2 regions of the Kitasatospora sp. NPDC098652 genome follow, and region 2 is predicted to be linked to the other one. Evidence: riboswitches for the same ligand, from Rfam matches in the RefSeq annotation. Region 2 holds a riboswitch; the other holds the start of a gene.

Region 1 (7,840 bases), on a different contig from region 2:
ACTGCCATGGTCGATGAAGTCGGCACTTCACGCGCCACCATCAACGCCACCCCCGGACCTCCTTCAGCGTATGCCGAGGGATGGATGCCCCTTGGTAATGCGTCGGAAACGACCGTCGGAGGATCCTGCGGGCCCATTTCGGGCGATGCGACTCAGGGTCGACAAGAGGTCATTCCGTGCTCACCCTCCGTCGCCCGTGCGCAAGAATTCCGGCAACAACGTGCACGGAAGGTTTGACTGCCGACCAGGGCGATCAGGTTCTCCCGGGACGGCCGGGCGCCCGGCCCCGGCTCAGCGGCCGAGCTGGGCCAGCACCTCGGCGGGCCTGTTGGTGATGATCGCGGAGACCCCGAGCTCCAGGCAGAGCTCGACGTCGGCCGGCTCGTCCACCGTCCACACGTGCACCTCGTGCCCCAGCTCGCGCAGCCGGGGCACCAGCTGCGGCTTGGCCTTGACCAGTTCGATGCCGGGGCCGGCGATCCGGGCCCCGCCCGGCAGCGGCTGCCCGGGGCGGAGGCGGCCCAGCAGCGGCAGCATCCGTTCGATCAGGAACACTCGCCGGTAGTCGGGCGCGGCGGCGGCCACCCGGTTCAGCGCGATCGAGGAGAAGCTCATGATCCGGGCGGACGGGCGGTCGCCGTCCGGGGCGGTGCCGATCTTGTACCGCTCCAGGGTGCGCAGCAGCTCGGCCTCGACCCGGCCGCGGAACCGCACCGGGTGCTTGGTCTCGATCGCCAGGTCCACCGGGCGGCCGCAGTCCACCACCAGTTCGAGCAGCCGCTCCAGCCGCAGCACGCCGCGCAGCTCGGGGTCGGTGCTGGGCCGGCCGGTCTTCCATGCGCCGAAGTCGTACGCCTCCAGCTCGGCCAGCGTCATCGCGGAGACGGTGCCGCGGCCGTTCGACACCCGGCCGATCCGGCGGTCGTGCACGCAGACCAGGTGGCCGTCGGCCGTCACCCGCACGTCGCACTCGACGGCGTCCGCGCCCTCGTCGAGCGCGCGCCGGTACGCCGCGAGGGTGTGCTCGGGCAGGGCGTGGGAGGAGCCGCGGTGGGCGATCACCTGGACGGAGGGCGTGGTGCGCGCCGCCGCCGAGGGCAGTTCTGGGCTGGTCACGGCCCCAACGATAGGGGGCGCGGGTGAACCGGGGGCGAAGCCGGTCCCAACCTGTGGGGCCGGCTCCGCCTCCGGTGGGTCAGGCCCGGGCGGTGCGGTGGGTCAGGCCCGGGCGGTGCGGTGGGTCAGGCCCGGGCGGTGCGGCGGGTCAGCGGGGTGAGGCCCCAGGTGGCCAGCGCCGGCAGCAGGAAGGCGAACAGCGAGGCCGAGGTCCACTCCTGCGGGGTGAAGTGCAGCGCCTGCTGGGCCGAGGTCCAGAAGTCCACCCACCAGTCGGCCACCGCGGTCGGCGCGATCAGCTGGTAGACGGCGAAGCCCAGCACCCACGGCAGCAGCATCAGCCAGCGGGACGGCGCCCGCTCGGAGAGGTCCCAGCCGTGCCGGCCGGCGCCGAAGAAGTAGTCCACCGCCAGCACCGCCAGCAGCGGCACGAAGACCGAGCCGATCAGGCCGAGGAAGTTGCTGTAGGTGTCGGTGAACCGGTCGATCCTGAGCGCCAGCACGGTGGTCAGCACGCCGATCCCGCCGCTCAGCACCCGGCGGTCCACCCGCGGCAGCAGGTTCTGCAGCGACATCGCGGTCGAGTAGACGTTGGCGAAGGACTGGTCGGTCTCGCGCAGCACCAGCACCAGCAGGAACAGCCAGCCGGCCCAGACGCCGAGGAAGGAGTCGAAGATCCGGCTCGGGTCGCCGTCGGACTGGAGCAGCGCCATCAGCCCCAGCACGTAGCACCAGACCTGGGCGACGGTGTAGCCGGAGAAGCTGCCCCAGAAGGCCGACTTCGGGCTGCGCGAGTGCCGGGTGTAGTCGGCGGCCATCGGGACGAAGGAGATCGACACCGCGATCATCGCGTCGGTGGCGCCCAGGAAGCCGTGCCAGTTGCCCGCGCCCGGGTCCGGCACGCCCTGGCGGCCCAGCTGGACGGTGAAGTACACCATCGCGACCGCGACCGCCCCGGCCACGAAGCGGCGCAGCACCGCGATCGAGCCCAGCGGCCAGATCGTCAGCACGGTGGTCAGCGCGCCCGCGAGCAGCACGAACAGCCAGCGGTAGTCGCTGGTGTGGGCGACGGTCTGGGCGCCCGCCGCGATGGTCAGCAGCTCGAACACGCCCCAGCCGACGCACTGGACGATGTTCAGCACGGTCGGCAGGTAGGACAGCCGGGTGCCGAACAGGCCGCGCAGGTTGGCCATCGCGGGGGCGCCGGTGCGGGCGCCGATCAGCGCGGCGACGCCGAGCATCGCGGTGCCGACCGCCGTACCGGTCACGATCGCCGTCACCGCGGCGGCCAGCGACAGCTCGCTGCCCTTCTCGCCGAGCACGGTCGCGGCGGTGGAGAAGCCGATCAGGCTGACGCCGAGGTTCATCCAGAGCGCGAAGTGGTCCCGGAAGCGCAGGGTGCGCGGCGGCTCGGTGTCCAGGACCAGCGGCGCCTCGACGCGGTGGTCCAGCAGCGCGGCACCGGCGCCGGCCGGGCCCGGGGGGAAATCCTTGGACGCGGGCGCGCCCGAAGAAGAGGATGGCGAAGCAGGCGGCATGGCCGATACTCCCTACGCCGGCATTACCCGGACAGGTTCCGGCGGTCAGCGCCCCCTCGACGGTCCGCCGGTCACTGGCCTGGCGTACGGTCGACATGCGCACTCTCAGCCTGGTCGGTCCAAGCTCCCGCGTGTCAGTTTGGAGCGACAGGCTAACCGGCACGGAGACGAACGCCAAAGGCCACGGGGTGCGCGGTCCGCATCGCGGGACGCCGGGCGGGGGTGGGGAGCCCCGGCTGTCGGTGGCGGCTAAGGATTCTTATGAGTTATTCAGAGGGGTCCTTACGGCAATCGAATCGTCGGTGCGAAAAACTATGGTCCTTGGTTCTGTCAGCTATGGAGGTCGTCCGTGAGCACCGAGCGCGAGGTTGGGCCCACCGGGCCGCAGGGGGAGCAGCCCGCGGGGGCCCCGGAGGCGGCGGGTGCCGCTTCCGAGGGCACCGCTCAGGGCGGCCACAAGCCGACCATGGCCTTCAGTCGGGTCCCCGAGCCGAAGGACGAGCCGGTGGACGCCACGGCCGAGGCCGCCCCGGCTGGTCCGGCCGACAGCGGGCACAAGCCGACCATGGCCTTCGGCCGGATCCCGGAGCCGGCCGCCGCGAGCGCGGCGGCCGAGGCCGCCCCGGAGGCCCCGGCCCCGGCCGTCCCGGCCGACGGCGGGCACAAGCCCACCGTCGCCTTCACCAAGGTGCCCGCGCCGGAGGCCCCGGCCGCGCCGGCCGCGCCGGCCGCGGCCGCCGTCGAGGAGCCGGCCGTCGACCCGGTCACCGGCTACCTCGACGCCCCGCCGCCGGTCCTGCCGCCCGCGCCGCCCGCCGCACCCGCACCCGCCGCGGCCCCGGTCGCCGCCGCCCCGGCCGCGCCCGCCCTGCCGCCGGGCGCCCCGGGTACCAACCCGTACGCGACCCCGACCCACGGCGTGCCGGCTGCCGGCGCCCAGGACCCGTACGGCGTTTCGGCCGCCAACGCCCAGGAGCCGTACGGTGCTCCGGCCGCCGGTGTGCCCGTCGCGCCCGGTGCGCCCGGTCACCACCCCTTCGGTGCCGGCCAGCCGCTCGGCGGCTGGGGCGCCGGCCACGACGCCGGTGCCGGCCACCCCGGCGGCCCCGGCGGTCCGCTCGGCTACCCCGCCGAGTACCCCGGCGGCCCGGGCGGCCACGGCCCGCGCAAGAAGCGCGGCGGCCTGGTGGCCCTGCTCGCGGCCGTCGCGCTGGTCGCCGGCATCGCGGGTGGCGCGGTCGGTGTGGTCGCCAGCGACCACAACAGCGGCAGCAGCTCGGCGGACGACCACCGCAGCACCACCGTCCAGGCCAGCAACACCCAGAAGAACGAGCCGGCCCCCGGGTCGATCGCCGCCATCGCCCAGAAGGCGCTGCCCAGCGTCGTCACCATCAAGGCGCAGAACAGCACCGAGTCGGGCACCGGCACCGGCTTCGTCTTCGACACCGAGGGCCACATCCTCACCAACAACCACGTGGTCGCGCCGACCCTCAACGGCGGCAAACTGACCGTCAAGTTCGCCGACGGCACCTCCTACAGCGCCTCGGTGCTGGGTCACGCCGAGGGCTACGACGTCGCCGTGGTCAAGATCGACAACCCGCCGAAGAGCAGGCTGTCGCCGCTGCCGCTGGCCGACTCCGACAAGGTCAACGTCGGTGACGCCACCGTCGCGATCGGTGCGCCGTACGGCCTGGAGTCCACCGTCACCAGCGGCATCGTCAGCGCCAAGGACCGCCCGGTCGCCTCCGGCGACGAGACCGGCTCGCAGGCCTCGTACATGAACGCCCTGCAGACCGACGCCTCGATCAACCCCGGCAACTCCGGCGGCCCGCTGCTGGACTCCAGCGGCGCGGTGATCGGCATCAACTCGGCGATCCAGTCCAACGCCTCCGCCAACGGCCGGGCCGGCAGCATCGGCCTGGGCTTCGCCATCCCGATCAACCAGGCCAAGTGGGTCGCGGACACCCTGATCAAGACCGGCAAGCCGGTCTACGCCAAGCTCGACGTGCTGCGCAACGACGACTACAAGGGCGACGGCGCGCAGATCCAGACCAAGGACATCCAGGGCCAGCCCGCCGTCACCCCCGGCGGCGCGGCCGACAAGGCCGGCCTCAAGCCGGGCGACGTGATCACCAAGCTCGGCGGCGTGCCGATCGAGAACGGCCCCGCCCTGGTCAGCCGGATCTGGACGCACAAGCCGGGCGAGACCGTCGACGTCGAGTACACCCGCAACGGCCAGACCATGACCACCAAGGTCACGCTCGGCCAGCGGGACGGCGATCAGTGACCCCTGGGCACGCGGAATCGTGTGCACCGAACGCCGCCGGACCCGTTAGGCTGACCTCCGCCTGGAGAGCTGCCCGAGCGGCCTAAGGGAACAGTCTTGAAAACTGTCGTGGCGTGACCCGTCACCGTGGGTTCGAATCCCACGCTCTCCGCGTGGAACGGCCTCTGACCAGCAACTTTGGTCAGGGGCCGACGCTTTTCCCGATGGCCGTCATGATCCGTGAGTGACCCCTCCTGACCGCCCGTTCTGGCACGGATCTGGCACGGGGGCCGAGCCGAGCGCGCTCGGACACCGATGCGCTCTCTGCTCGACTCCAGCCAGCGGGTCAGCGCCTACATTTCGTCAGATTGACGCAAATTCGCGGGAACTGGCTCGCCGGCCTCCGTGGTCCGACATGCTAAAGGTCCATTGAGAGGGGCCGCAGCGATGCAATGGAAGATCCACGGGGAACGTCCGATCTACGAGAACCCATGGGTGAACCTGTGGCTGGCTGACGTGGAACAGCCCGACGGCCACCGTTGGGAACACCACGTGGTCAAGCTCCGGCACCTGGCCGTCGCTGCCATCGTGAACAGCGAGAAGCAGGTCCTCATGATGTGGCGGCATCGCTTCATCACGGACACCTGGGCCTGGGAACTGCCGATGGGACTGATCGAGCCGGACGAGTCTCCGGCAGATGCGGCGGCCCGTGAGGCCATGGAGGAGACCGGCTGGAAGGTCGGTGAGGTCAAGCCGCTGATCTACGCCCAGCCGGCGAACGGGATCACCGACTCCGAGCACTTCGTCTTCCGGGCCGACGCCGTCGAGTACGTGGGACCGCCGACCGAGCGCAACGAGTCCGACCGGATCGAGTGGGTCCCGCTGTCCGAGCTGCGCGGCATGATCGACCGCCGCGAGATCGTCAGCAGCGGCACGCTCGTGGGTGTGCTCTACCTGCTGCTGGACGAGGCCGGCCTTTGATCAGCTGGCCGCGCGGGTGATCCGGTCGGCCAACGTCGCTACTGAGGCATTGGCCCGGTAGGGCTTGAGCAGGTGGCGGAACTCCTGGAGGTGGGCAACCACTCGGGGTGACTCGATCACTGCCGCGAGATCGAGGGCTTCCGTGGCGGTCGCGCACGCCAACTCGACCTGCCGTCGCTGGAGTTGGGTCCGTGCGAGCCAAAAGCTGTGGAACGCTCGACCCCGGAGGTTCGTCGTCGGTTCGGCCCGTAAGGCTTCGGCGATGAGGGGTTCGGCGGCGGTCGCGTCCCCCAACTGGCCGAGGGCGATTCCGGTGTCCACGGGTGGGCTGGCACACCTCCGAACGGGCGGACGCCGACCTGGTCCTCACCGCGTTGGAGTACGCCCTGCACGGCCGGCCCGTCGAACCGGGAAAGCTGATCCATCACAGCGACCACGGGTGTCAGTACACGTCCATCAAGCTCACAACCCGCCTGCTCAAGGCGGGAATTGAGCCGAGCATGGGCACCGTCGGCGACTCCTACGACAACGCCCTGGCCGAGAACTTCTGGAGCGTGCTGAAGACCGAGTGCGTGCGCCGCGCGACCTTCGCGACCCGCACCGACGCCGACCTGGCGCTGTTCGCCTACGTCGACGGCTGGTACAACACCCGCCGCATCCAAAAGCGCCTCGGCTGGCTCAGCCCCGACGAGTACGAGGCGAAGTACTACACCGACCAGGCGACGGCCGAACCAGTGGCCGTCGAACCACCCACACCCGTCCTGACCAGGTAATCAGCACCTCCCGCGCAGCGGGGGAAGCTCACCCGGGCGCACAATTCCCAGTTTGATCGGTCTCAGCCAACCTGACGTCAGAACATCGATGGCATGAGTCCTGCTGTTCCACCACCGATGACGGGCACGAGAAGAACCAGCCAGCCACGCACGCTTCGGGTGGGCTCGCCCTCCTGCTTGAGGATCAGCGCCAGCGCCATGCCCGCTGTGGCCGGTAGGAGGACTCCGAGCATTGCCAGGCTCAAGAGGTCAGGGACCTCGTGTCGTGTGATGGCCCAGCCAACCCCAAGACTGAGGGCTGCTGCTGTCAGCATCTCCCGTGTCGGAGCGAGCAGTTCATGCCGGGCCCGGCGGGCTCCTGCGATGGTCGCGCGGTGTCGTACACCCAGCAGCATCCATGTGACCCCGGCGACTACCAGTGTGATCTCCGCGCCGAGAACGAGTTGCGTTGCCTTCACCGTTCGCCTCCTCTTATGAGCAAGCCTCTTGGACCTTATCGAGCCCGAGCAGGATCAGTGCCACGTCCTTCAGCTCGGCACCCACCGTGGCGCCCTTCCCCTTGCGCACGCCCTTGATGGCGTTGACCACCCGGCGAACTCCGTACTTCTTGACTATCTTTGCGACCTTCAGCACTTTCGAGGCGGGGATCAGTGCTCCTCCCGCAGCGGCGAGGACCAAGCCGATGCACTTGATGTCGAACCAGCCAGCTTGAACGGCCTGGGTGTCGCCGGGGCGCGGACCGGACGCCGTAGCGATCTGCTCCGTGACGCGAGTGATCACGGCTTCGCCCCCCTGATCGATCACCTCGTCAGGAACGGCCTCCAGCTGCGTCAGGTACGGCTCGTACACGGCTGCCGAGAGTTGATCAGATTCCTCCTCCGTCAACTCGCTGAGCTTGGTGGGAACGTCATCCGGAACCGGATCGGCCCGCTCGGCCACAACTGTGGCCAAGGCCCGTTTCTGCTGGAACGTTTCGGCATGAGCGCCGGAGGCCGTTGCGATCACGGCTCCTGCGGTCAGCGCGGCTACGAACGCCGCTGCCATGGGCGGCAGGAACCGGTTGGCGGTTGCTTTGTGCGACATTTCTCCAGTAGCTCCCCGTGTGTCTGACCGAGCATGTCGCGGCGGACGACGGCGGACCATGCCAGCCGCGCCAAATTAGCTGA
Region 2 (7,840 bases):
ATCGGCGAGCCCAGTGGCATGATGGCCGCACAGCCGACGTCCTCCAACTTCCGGGCCAGCACCGGGTCGTCGTTGGTGTACGGGAGCACCGTGAAGCCGTCGTCGACCAGCGTCTCGGCGGCCTCCAGGGTCTCGATCGGGTCCGGCAGCAGGGTGCGCTCGTCGGCGATCACCTCCAGCTTCACCCAGTCGGTGCCGAGTGCCTCGCGGGCCAGCCGGGCGGTCAGCACCGCCTCGCCGGCGGTGAAGCAGCCGGCGGTGTTGGGCAGCACCCGGATGCCGTTGCGGGTCAGCACGTCCAGGACGGAGCCCTGGGTGTTCGCGTCCACCCGGCGCATGGCCACGGTGGTCAGCTCGGTGCCGGAGACGAGCAGGGCGCGCTCCAGGACCTCCAGGCTCGGCGCGCCGCCGGTGCCCATGATGAGCCGGGAGGAGAAGGTCGTCCCGGCGATGGTCAGCAGGTCGTCGGCCATGGTTCAGCCTCCCTGGACGGCGGTCAGGATCTCGATCCGGTCGCCGCTGTCCAGCGTCGTCCCGGGCCATGAACTGCGCGGCACCACGGCCTCGTTGAGGGCGGCCGCGACGCCGGAGTTGGCGGCGCTGACGGTGGCCACCAGTTCGGCGAGGGTGGTGGCGGCGGGCAGCCGGCGGGGCTCGCCGTTGACGGTCAGGGCGATCTCGTTCGGGGCGGTCTCGGTCGGGGCGGTCTCGGTCGGGGCGGTCTCGGTCGGGGCGGTCTCGGTCGGGGCGTTCTTGTTCGGGGCGTTCTTGTTCGGGGCGTTCTTGTTCGGGGCGGTCTCGGTCATGCGCAGGCCTTCGCGACGGGGGTTTCGGGGGAGAACCGGGTCGGCGTGAACGGCCGTGCCAGGTCGGGGACTTCGCCGGTCGCCAGGTAGTCGGCGAGCAGGTCGGCGGTGACCGGGGTGAGCAGCACGCCGTTGCGGTAGTGGCCGGTGGCGGCGACCAGTCCGGGCAGGGCGGTCGGGCCCAGCAGCGGGGCGTTGTCCGGCGAGCCGGGGCGCAGCCCGGCGGAGGTCTCGCGCAGCGGGAGTTCGGTGATCCCCGGTACCAACTCGTGCGCGTCGCGCAGGAGTTCGTACACCCCGCCGGCGGTGACGGTGGTGTCGTAGCCCTGCTCCTCGGTGGTCGCGCCGATCACCAGCTCGCCGTTCTCCCGGGGGACGAGGTACAGGTGCTGCCCGCGCACCACCGCGCGGACGTTGCGGGACAGGAACGGCCGGTAGGCCTGCGGGATGTGCAGCCGGACGATCTGCCCCTTCACCGGCCGCACCGGGGGCAGCACTCCCGCGGGCAGCCCGGGCAGTCGGTGGCTGTGCGGGCCGGCGGCGAGGACCACCTGCTCGGCGGTCAGGGACTCCCCGTCGTCCAGCCGGGCGCCGACCGCGCGGCCGCCGTCCACCAGCAGCTCGACGGCCTCGGCCCGGTGCAGCCGGACGCCGGCCCGCTCGCAGGCGGCGACCAGGGCGGTCAGCAGCCGGCGCGGATCCACCTGGTGGTCGTCCGCGACGTGTAGGCCGCCGCGCACGCCGGGGGCGAGCATCGGCTCCAGCCGGCGGGCCTCCCGGCCGGTCAGCCAGCTGGAGTTCAGGCCCAGCCGCTGGTGGAAGGCGTGCAGTTCGCGCAGCTCCGCGCGGTCGTCGGAGTCCAGGGCGACGGCGATGGTGCCGCAGCGGCGGTAGCCGGTGTCCAGGCCGCCACTGGCTTCGGTGAGCTCGGCGGCGAAGGACTCGTACCGTTGGTTGGAGGCCATCCCGAGGTGCAGCAGCGGCTCCTCGCCGTACTGCAGCTCGGTGACCGGGGCGAGCATCCCGGCGGCGACCCCGGCCGCCCCGCGGCCGTGGCCGGGGTCGACCACGATCACGTTCCGCAGCCCGCGTTGCGCGGCGCGCCAGGCGACGGCGAGGCCGATGACGCCCCCGCCGATCACCAGCACGTCGGCGCGGCTGCCCGATGGCATGCGTGACAAAGCTGCTCTTCTCCCTTCGCCGGTATGACCCGGATCAGGTTCGGACGGTCGCAGGCCGTGCCAGCCCGCCTCTCAGCCCGGTCCGCCGGGCTCCCGTGTGGTGCGTCCACCTTAACGCCGGGGGTCGGCCCGGCCGAAGGGCCGTGTGAGGGGTGAGACGGGGGCGGCCCCGGCGGTGTCGGGCGGGCGAGCGGTCCGGTGGTGAGCGGCTCAGAGCCGGTTCAGCGGTGCTGGGTACAGTGACGGGCGTGGCAGAGCTGAGCGGAACGGACCGGGTGGCCGTCGTCGTCGGAGCCGGGCTGGCCGGGGCGCAGTGCGCCCTGCGGCTGCGGCAGGGCGGCTGGCCGGGGCGGATCGTCCTGGTCGGCGAGGAGCGGCACGCGCCGTACGACCGGCCGCCGCTCTCCAAGGACGTGCTGCTCGGCAAGACCGACGCCACCACCCTGGACATCGACTACGGGCCGCTCGGCATCGAACTGCTCACCGGCCGCCGGGCCACCGGGCTCGCCCCGGGCGTGCTGCGCACCGACGGCGGCGACCTCCCGTACGACACGCTGGTGATCGCCACCGGCGCCACCCCGCGCGCCCTGCCCGGGGCCGAGCGCGCCCACCTGCTGCACACCCTGGACGACGCCCTGGCGCTGCGCGCGCTGCTGCGCCCCGGGCTGCGGCTGGTGCTGGTCGGCGCGGGCTGGATCGGCGCCGAGGTGTCCACCGCCGCGCGGCAGGCCGGCTGCGAGGTCACCGTGGTCGAGGCCGGTCCGGCGCCGGTGCCGGGCGCGCTGCCGACCGCGGTCGGCTCGGCGATGGCCGCCTGGTACGCCGAGGCCGGGGTCGACCTGCGCTGCGGGGTCGGGGTGGCTGGCGTAGAGCCGGGGGCGGTGCTGCTGGCCGACGGCTCCCGCCTGCCGGCCGACGAGGTGGTGGTCGGCATCGGCGCCCGGCCCGCGACCGGCTGGCTGGCCGGCTCGGGCGTCGAGCTGGACGCCTCCGGAGCGGTCGTGGTGGACGGGCGGCTGCGCACCGGCCTGCCCGGGGTGTTCGCGGCCGGGGACTGCGTCAGCTACCCGTCGGCCCGCTCGGGCGCCCGGCTGGCCGTCCAGCACTGGGACCACGCGCTGCAGTCCGGCTCCGCCGCGGCCGCCGCCGTGCTCGGGGCGGACGCGCCGTACGACCCGGTGCCGTACTTCTGGTCCGAGCAGTTCGGGCGGATGGTCCAGTACGCCGGCCGGCACGCCGAGGGCGACGAACTGCTGTGGCGCGGCAGCCCGCAGGAGGCCGCCTGGTCGGTGCTCTGGCTGCGCGACGGGGTGCCGAGCGCGCTGCTGGCGGTGGACCGGCCGCGCGACCTCACCCAGGGCCGGAAGCTGATCGAACGCGGTGCGGTGCTCGACCGGGCGCTCGCCGCGGACCCCACGGTGGCGCTCAAGGGAGCCGTCGCGGGGTAGCGAGTGGTGCGCGGCGGGCCGCGGAGGTGGCAGTCTGGTGGCGTGAGTGAGATCGAAAGCAAGATTGAAGCCCTGGTCACCGACTGGATGTACCTGCCCGACATCTCGGAGCAGTGGGGGGTCCGGGTCACCGAAGTGCGTGACCTGGTCAAGAACGGCGGCCTGATCGCCGTCCGGCGCGGCCCGAACAAGTCGCTGCAGGTCCCGGCGGCGTTCATCGACGGCCAGGGGCTGGTCAAGCACCTGTCCGGCACCCTGACCGTGCTGCGGGACTGCGGGTACAACGACGTGGAGATCCTGGAGTGGCTCTTCACCGAGGACCCGTCGCTGCCCGGCAGCCCGATCCAGGCGCTCCGGGAGAACCGCGGCACCGAGGTCAAGCGCCGCGCCCAGGCGATGCTGATCTGATGGCGGCGGACACGCTGCGCGCCCGCCTGGCCGACGCCCGGCTCTACCTGTGCACCGACGCCCGTCGCGAGCAGGGCGACCTGGCCGAGTTCCTGGACGCGGCGCTGGCCGGCGGGGTGGACATCGTCCAGCTCCGCGACAAGGGCCTGGAGGCCAAGCAGGAGCTGGCGGCGCTGGAGGTCTTCGCCGACGCCTGCCGCCGGCACGGCAAGCTGCTGGCCGTCAACGACCGCGCCGACGTCGCCCACGCGGCCCGGCCGGACGTGCTGCACCTGGGCCAGGACGACCTGCCGGTGCCGGCCGCCCGGGCGATCCTCGGCGAGGACGTGCTGATCGGCCGCTCCTGCCACGCCGAGTCCGAGGTGGACGCGGCGGTCGCCGAGCCCGGCGTGGACTACTTCTGCACCGGCCCGGTCTGGCCGACCCCGACCAAGCCGGGCCGCCACGCGCCGGGCCTCGGCCTGGTCTCGTACGCGGCGCGGCAGGCCACCGACCGGCCGTGGTTCGCGATCGGCGGGATCGACCTCGGCAACCTGGACGAGGTGCTGGCCGCCGGGGCCCGCCGGATCGTCGTGGTCCGGGCCGTCACGGCGGCCGAGGACCCGCGGGCCGCCGCCGCCGAGCTCGCCCGCCGGGTGCGCGCGGCGGCCTGACGGCCTCCGGGGCCGTCGCCGCCGTCGTCTCTCAGTACTTGCGGACGGTGGCGGCCTCGGCCAGCGCCAGCAGCACCGCGCGGGCCCGCTCGTCGGCGAGCGGCGCCGCCGCCAGCGCGGCCAGCGACTCCCGCATCAGCTCGTCGATCCGGGCCTCCACCAGCTCCGGCGCCCCGCTGCGGGCGATCAGCTCGCGCAGCCCGGCCACCTCCTCGGCGGCCAGGTCCGGTGCGCCGAGCCGGGCGTCCAGGTGCCGGGCGTCGGCCTGCGGCAGGCCCCGCATCGCGTGCGCGACCAGCAGGGTGCGCTTGCCCTCGCGCAGGTCGTCCCCGGCGGGCTTGCCGGTGACGGCCGGGTCGCCGAAGACGCCGAGCAGATCGTCCCGCAGCTGGAAGGCCTCGCCCAGCGGCAGCCCGAACGCGCCGAGCGCCTCGACCAGCTCCGGCCCGGCCCCGGCCAGCAGGGCGCCGACCTGGAGCGGCCGCTCGATGGTGTACTTCGCCGACTTGTAGTGCAGTACGGTCCGGGCCCGCTCCGGCGCGCCCTGGTCGGCGGAGTCGCCGGCCACCGGCTCCAGCACGTCCAGGTACTGGCCGAGCATGACCTCGGTGCGCATCAGGTCGAACCGCGGCTTGGCGGCCAGCACGGCGGCCGGGTCCAGGCCGGAGCGCAGGAACAGCTCGTCGCACCAGATCAGCAGCAGGTCGCCGAGCAGCACCGCGGCCGAGGCGCCGTACTGCTCGCGGTCGCCGCGCCAGCCGCTGTCCCGGTGCAGCGCCTCGAAGCGGCGGTGCACCGAGGGCAGGCCGCGCCGGGTGTCGCTGCGGTCCATCAGGTCGTCGTGCACCAGGGCGCTGGCCTGGAGCAGCTCCAGCGCGGCGGCCGCGTTGGCGATCCCGTCGCCGTCGGCGGGGCCGCCCGCGGCGCGCCAGCCCCAGTAGCAGAAGCCCGGGCGCAGCCGCTTGCCGCCGTCGAGCAGGAAGTCGCGCAGGGCGTCGGCGGCGGGCGCCAGCTGCGGCGAGATCGTGCCGAGCAGCGCCGACTGGCCGGCCATGAACGCGGCGAGGGCCGCGTTGACGCGGGTGCGGACGTCCTCCACGTCCATGGGGTTGGCCGGCCGGGTGCTGGACGAGGTCACGATGATGCTCCGCTGGTTCGCTGGGGTGCAGCAAGCGTAGCGGGGCGGCCGGGAACGGATGTGCGAGCAGGGCCGCCGGGGGCGCGCGGGGCGGCCGGTGCGGAAGCGGAGGCACGTCCACTACTTGTCCCGAATCGTGGGATCGAGTTGTCCGGCCCCTTCGGGCGCCGGATAACCTGCCAGCATGGCACTCGGCATCGCTTCCACGAGACCGGACCGCGCACAGACGGTCCGCGAGCTCCTGGCGGCCGGAAAGCGCTCCTTCTCCTTCGAGTTCATGCCGCCGCGCACGGAGGTCGGCGAGCAGAAGCTCTGGGACGCCATCCGTCGACTCGAACCGCTGGACCCGAACTTCGTCTGCATGACGTACGGCGCCGGCGGCTCCTCGCGCGAGCGCACCGTCAACATGGTCGGCCGGATCGCCACCGAGACCACGCTCACCCCGGTCGCCCACCTGACCGCGGTGGACCACTCGGTCGCCGAACTGCGCAACATCATCGGCCAGTACGCCGACCAGGGAGTGCGGAACGTCCTCGCGGTCCGGGGCGACCCGCCCGGCGACCCGATGGGCGAGTGGGTCCGTCACCCGGACGGCGTCACCTACGCCTACGAGCTGGTGGAGCTGATCAAGGGCATCGGCGACTTCTGCGTCGGCGTCGCGGCCTCGCCGAACATGCACCCGCGCTCGGCCGACTGGGACGAGGACATCCGGCACTTCGTCGCCAAGGTCCGCTCCGGCGCGGACTACGCGATCACCCAGATGTTCTTCGAGGTCGACGACTACCTGCGCTACCGCGACCGGGTCACCGCCGCGGGCTGCGCGACGCCGATCATCCCGGAGATCATGCCGGTGACCAACGCCAAGCAGCTGGAGCGCTTCCCGCAGCTCAGCGGCTCGGCCTTCCCGGCGGAGCTGGAGGCCCGGCTGCGGGCCGTCATCGACGACCCGGCGGCGCTGCGCGCGATCGGCATCGAGCACGCCACCACGATGGCCGAGCGGCTGCTCGCCGAGGGCGCGCCCGGTCTGCACTTCATCACGCTCAACCACTCCACGGCGACGCTGGAGATCTACCAGAACCTGGGGCTGCACCAGCGCTGATCACCGCTGTTCACGGGCCTGTCACCGCCGTCCGGTGGCGGGCCCGGTCGGGTCCGGCCGGTGCCGCCGAGGGCGGGAACGCGATGCGGTACCCCGGCCGTTGAACCGGTACAGTCGCCGCACACGCGCGGCCGGCGCGGGCACGCGACTGGAGGTAGCGCGCGGATGGGCATCGGATACCTGCTGCTGTACGTCGCGTTGGCGGTGGTGGCGCTCTGGCTGGTCGCCGAGGTGCTGCTGCAGAACCGGGCCCCGGTGCACTGGCGGGCGCTCGCCCTGGTCGGCTTCCTCGGGGTGGCCGTCGGTATGGGCCTCGGCTCGGTCCTGGTGATCGGTGCCGGAGCGGGCCTGTTCGCGGTCGGCCAGACCTTCGTCACCCTCTCGGTCAAGAAGGGGTACCAGGCCGGCTGGTCGCTGCGGAAGGCCGACGGCAGCCTGCCCGGCCCGCTCGCCAAGGTGCCCCTGCTGGGGGCCCTGACCGGCGGCGCGGCGGTCGCGGCCGCGGCGGCCGAGGAGAAGCGGGTCGGCGAGGTCAGCGCGGTCGAGGAGACCCCGGCCCCGGACACCGCCCCGGACACTGCCCTGGCCCCCGAACCGCTCGCCGAGGACGCCCCGGAGGTCGAGCGGACCGCCGCCTTCGAGCTGCGGGAACTGGCCCAGGACGGTGTCTACGCCCCCTCGTACTACGAGCAGCCGCAGGCCCAGCAGCAGCCGCAGGACCCGTACGCCCCGGCCTACCAGTCCGGCTACGAGCAGCAGCAGTGGCAGCCCCAGCAGCAGCCTGCCTACGCCTACGACCAGCAGTCCTACGGCGGCTACCCGCAACAGCAGCAGCAGGACCCGTACGGCGGCTACCAGCAGGCCCAGGCCCCGTACGCGGGCTACCAGCAGCAGCACCAGCAGGCCTGGGACCCGAACGCCCAGCAGCACCAGCCGCACGGGCACCAGCCGCACGAGCAGCAGCAGTGGCAGCCCCAGCCCGAGCAGCACGGCCAGGGCGTCCCGCAGCAGCCGGCCTACGACCAGAACTACGGCTACCAGCAGCAGAACACCTGGCACCAGGGCTGACCGGCCCGGGCCGGCGTCACGCCGGGCCGATCAGCCCGG

The links. A riboswitch is a leader RNA that binds a small molecule or an ion and turns the genes downstream of it on or off. The one in region 2 is predicted to bind thiamine pyrophosphate.
Region 1: linked by a shared signal. The riboswitch ahead of ACIQWA_RS22255 (purine-cytosine permease family protein) and the one ahead of thiO (glycine oxidase ThiO) in region 2 are both predicted to bind thiamine pyrophosphate.

The regions. Positions count from the first base shown of each region.
Region 1 is NZ_JBIWAQ010000010.1:85,694-93,533, reverse strand. Features, by position in the region: gene ACIQWA_RS22260 (glycerophosphodiester phosphodiesterase) at 292-1,116, opposite strand; gene ACIQWA_RS22255 (purine-cytosine permease family protein) at 1,242-2,654, opposite strand; TPP riboswitch at 2,647-2,795, opposite strand; gene ACIQWA_RS22250 (S1C family serine protease) at 3,004-4,941, shown strand; tRNA gene ACIQWA_RS22245 (tRNA-Ser) at 5,005-5,092, shown strand; gene ACIQWA_RS22240 (NUDIX hydrolase) at 5,368-5,901, shown strand; gene ACIQWA_RS22235 (hypothetical protein) at 5,902-6,222, opposite strand; gene ACIQWA_RS22230 (transposase) at 6,225-6,674, shown strand; gene ACIQWA_RS22225 (hypothetical protein) at 6,752-7,132, opposite strand; gene ACIQWA_RS22220 (hypothetical protein) at 7,146-7,757, opposite strand.
Region 2 is NZ_JBIWAQ010000016.1:30,347-38,186, reverse strand. Features, by position in the region: gene ACIQWA_RS28750 (thiazole synthase) at 1-473, opposite strand, end outside; gene thiS (sulfur carrier protein ThiS) at 477-806, opposite strand; gene thiO (glycine oxidase ThiO) at 803-1,978, opposite strand; TPP riboswitch at 1,982-2,094, opposite strand; gene ACIQWA_RS28735 (NAD(P)/FAD-dependent oxidoreductase) at 2,227-3,435, shown strand; gene ACIQWA_RS28730 (Rv2175c family DNA-binding protein) at 3,478-3,843, shown strand; gene thiE (thiamine phosphate synthase) at 3,843-4,496, shown strand; gene ACIQWA_RS28720 (polyprenyl synthetase family protein) at 4,528-5,634, opposite strand; gene metF (methylenetetrahydrofolate reductase [NAD(P)H]) at 5,819-6,733, shown strand; gene ACIQWA_RS28710 (hypothetical protein) at 6,899-7,801, shown strand; gene ACIQWA_RS28705 (phytoene desaturase family protein) at 7,818-7,840, opposite strand, start outside.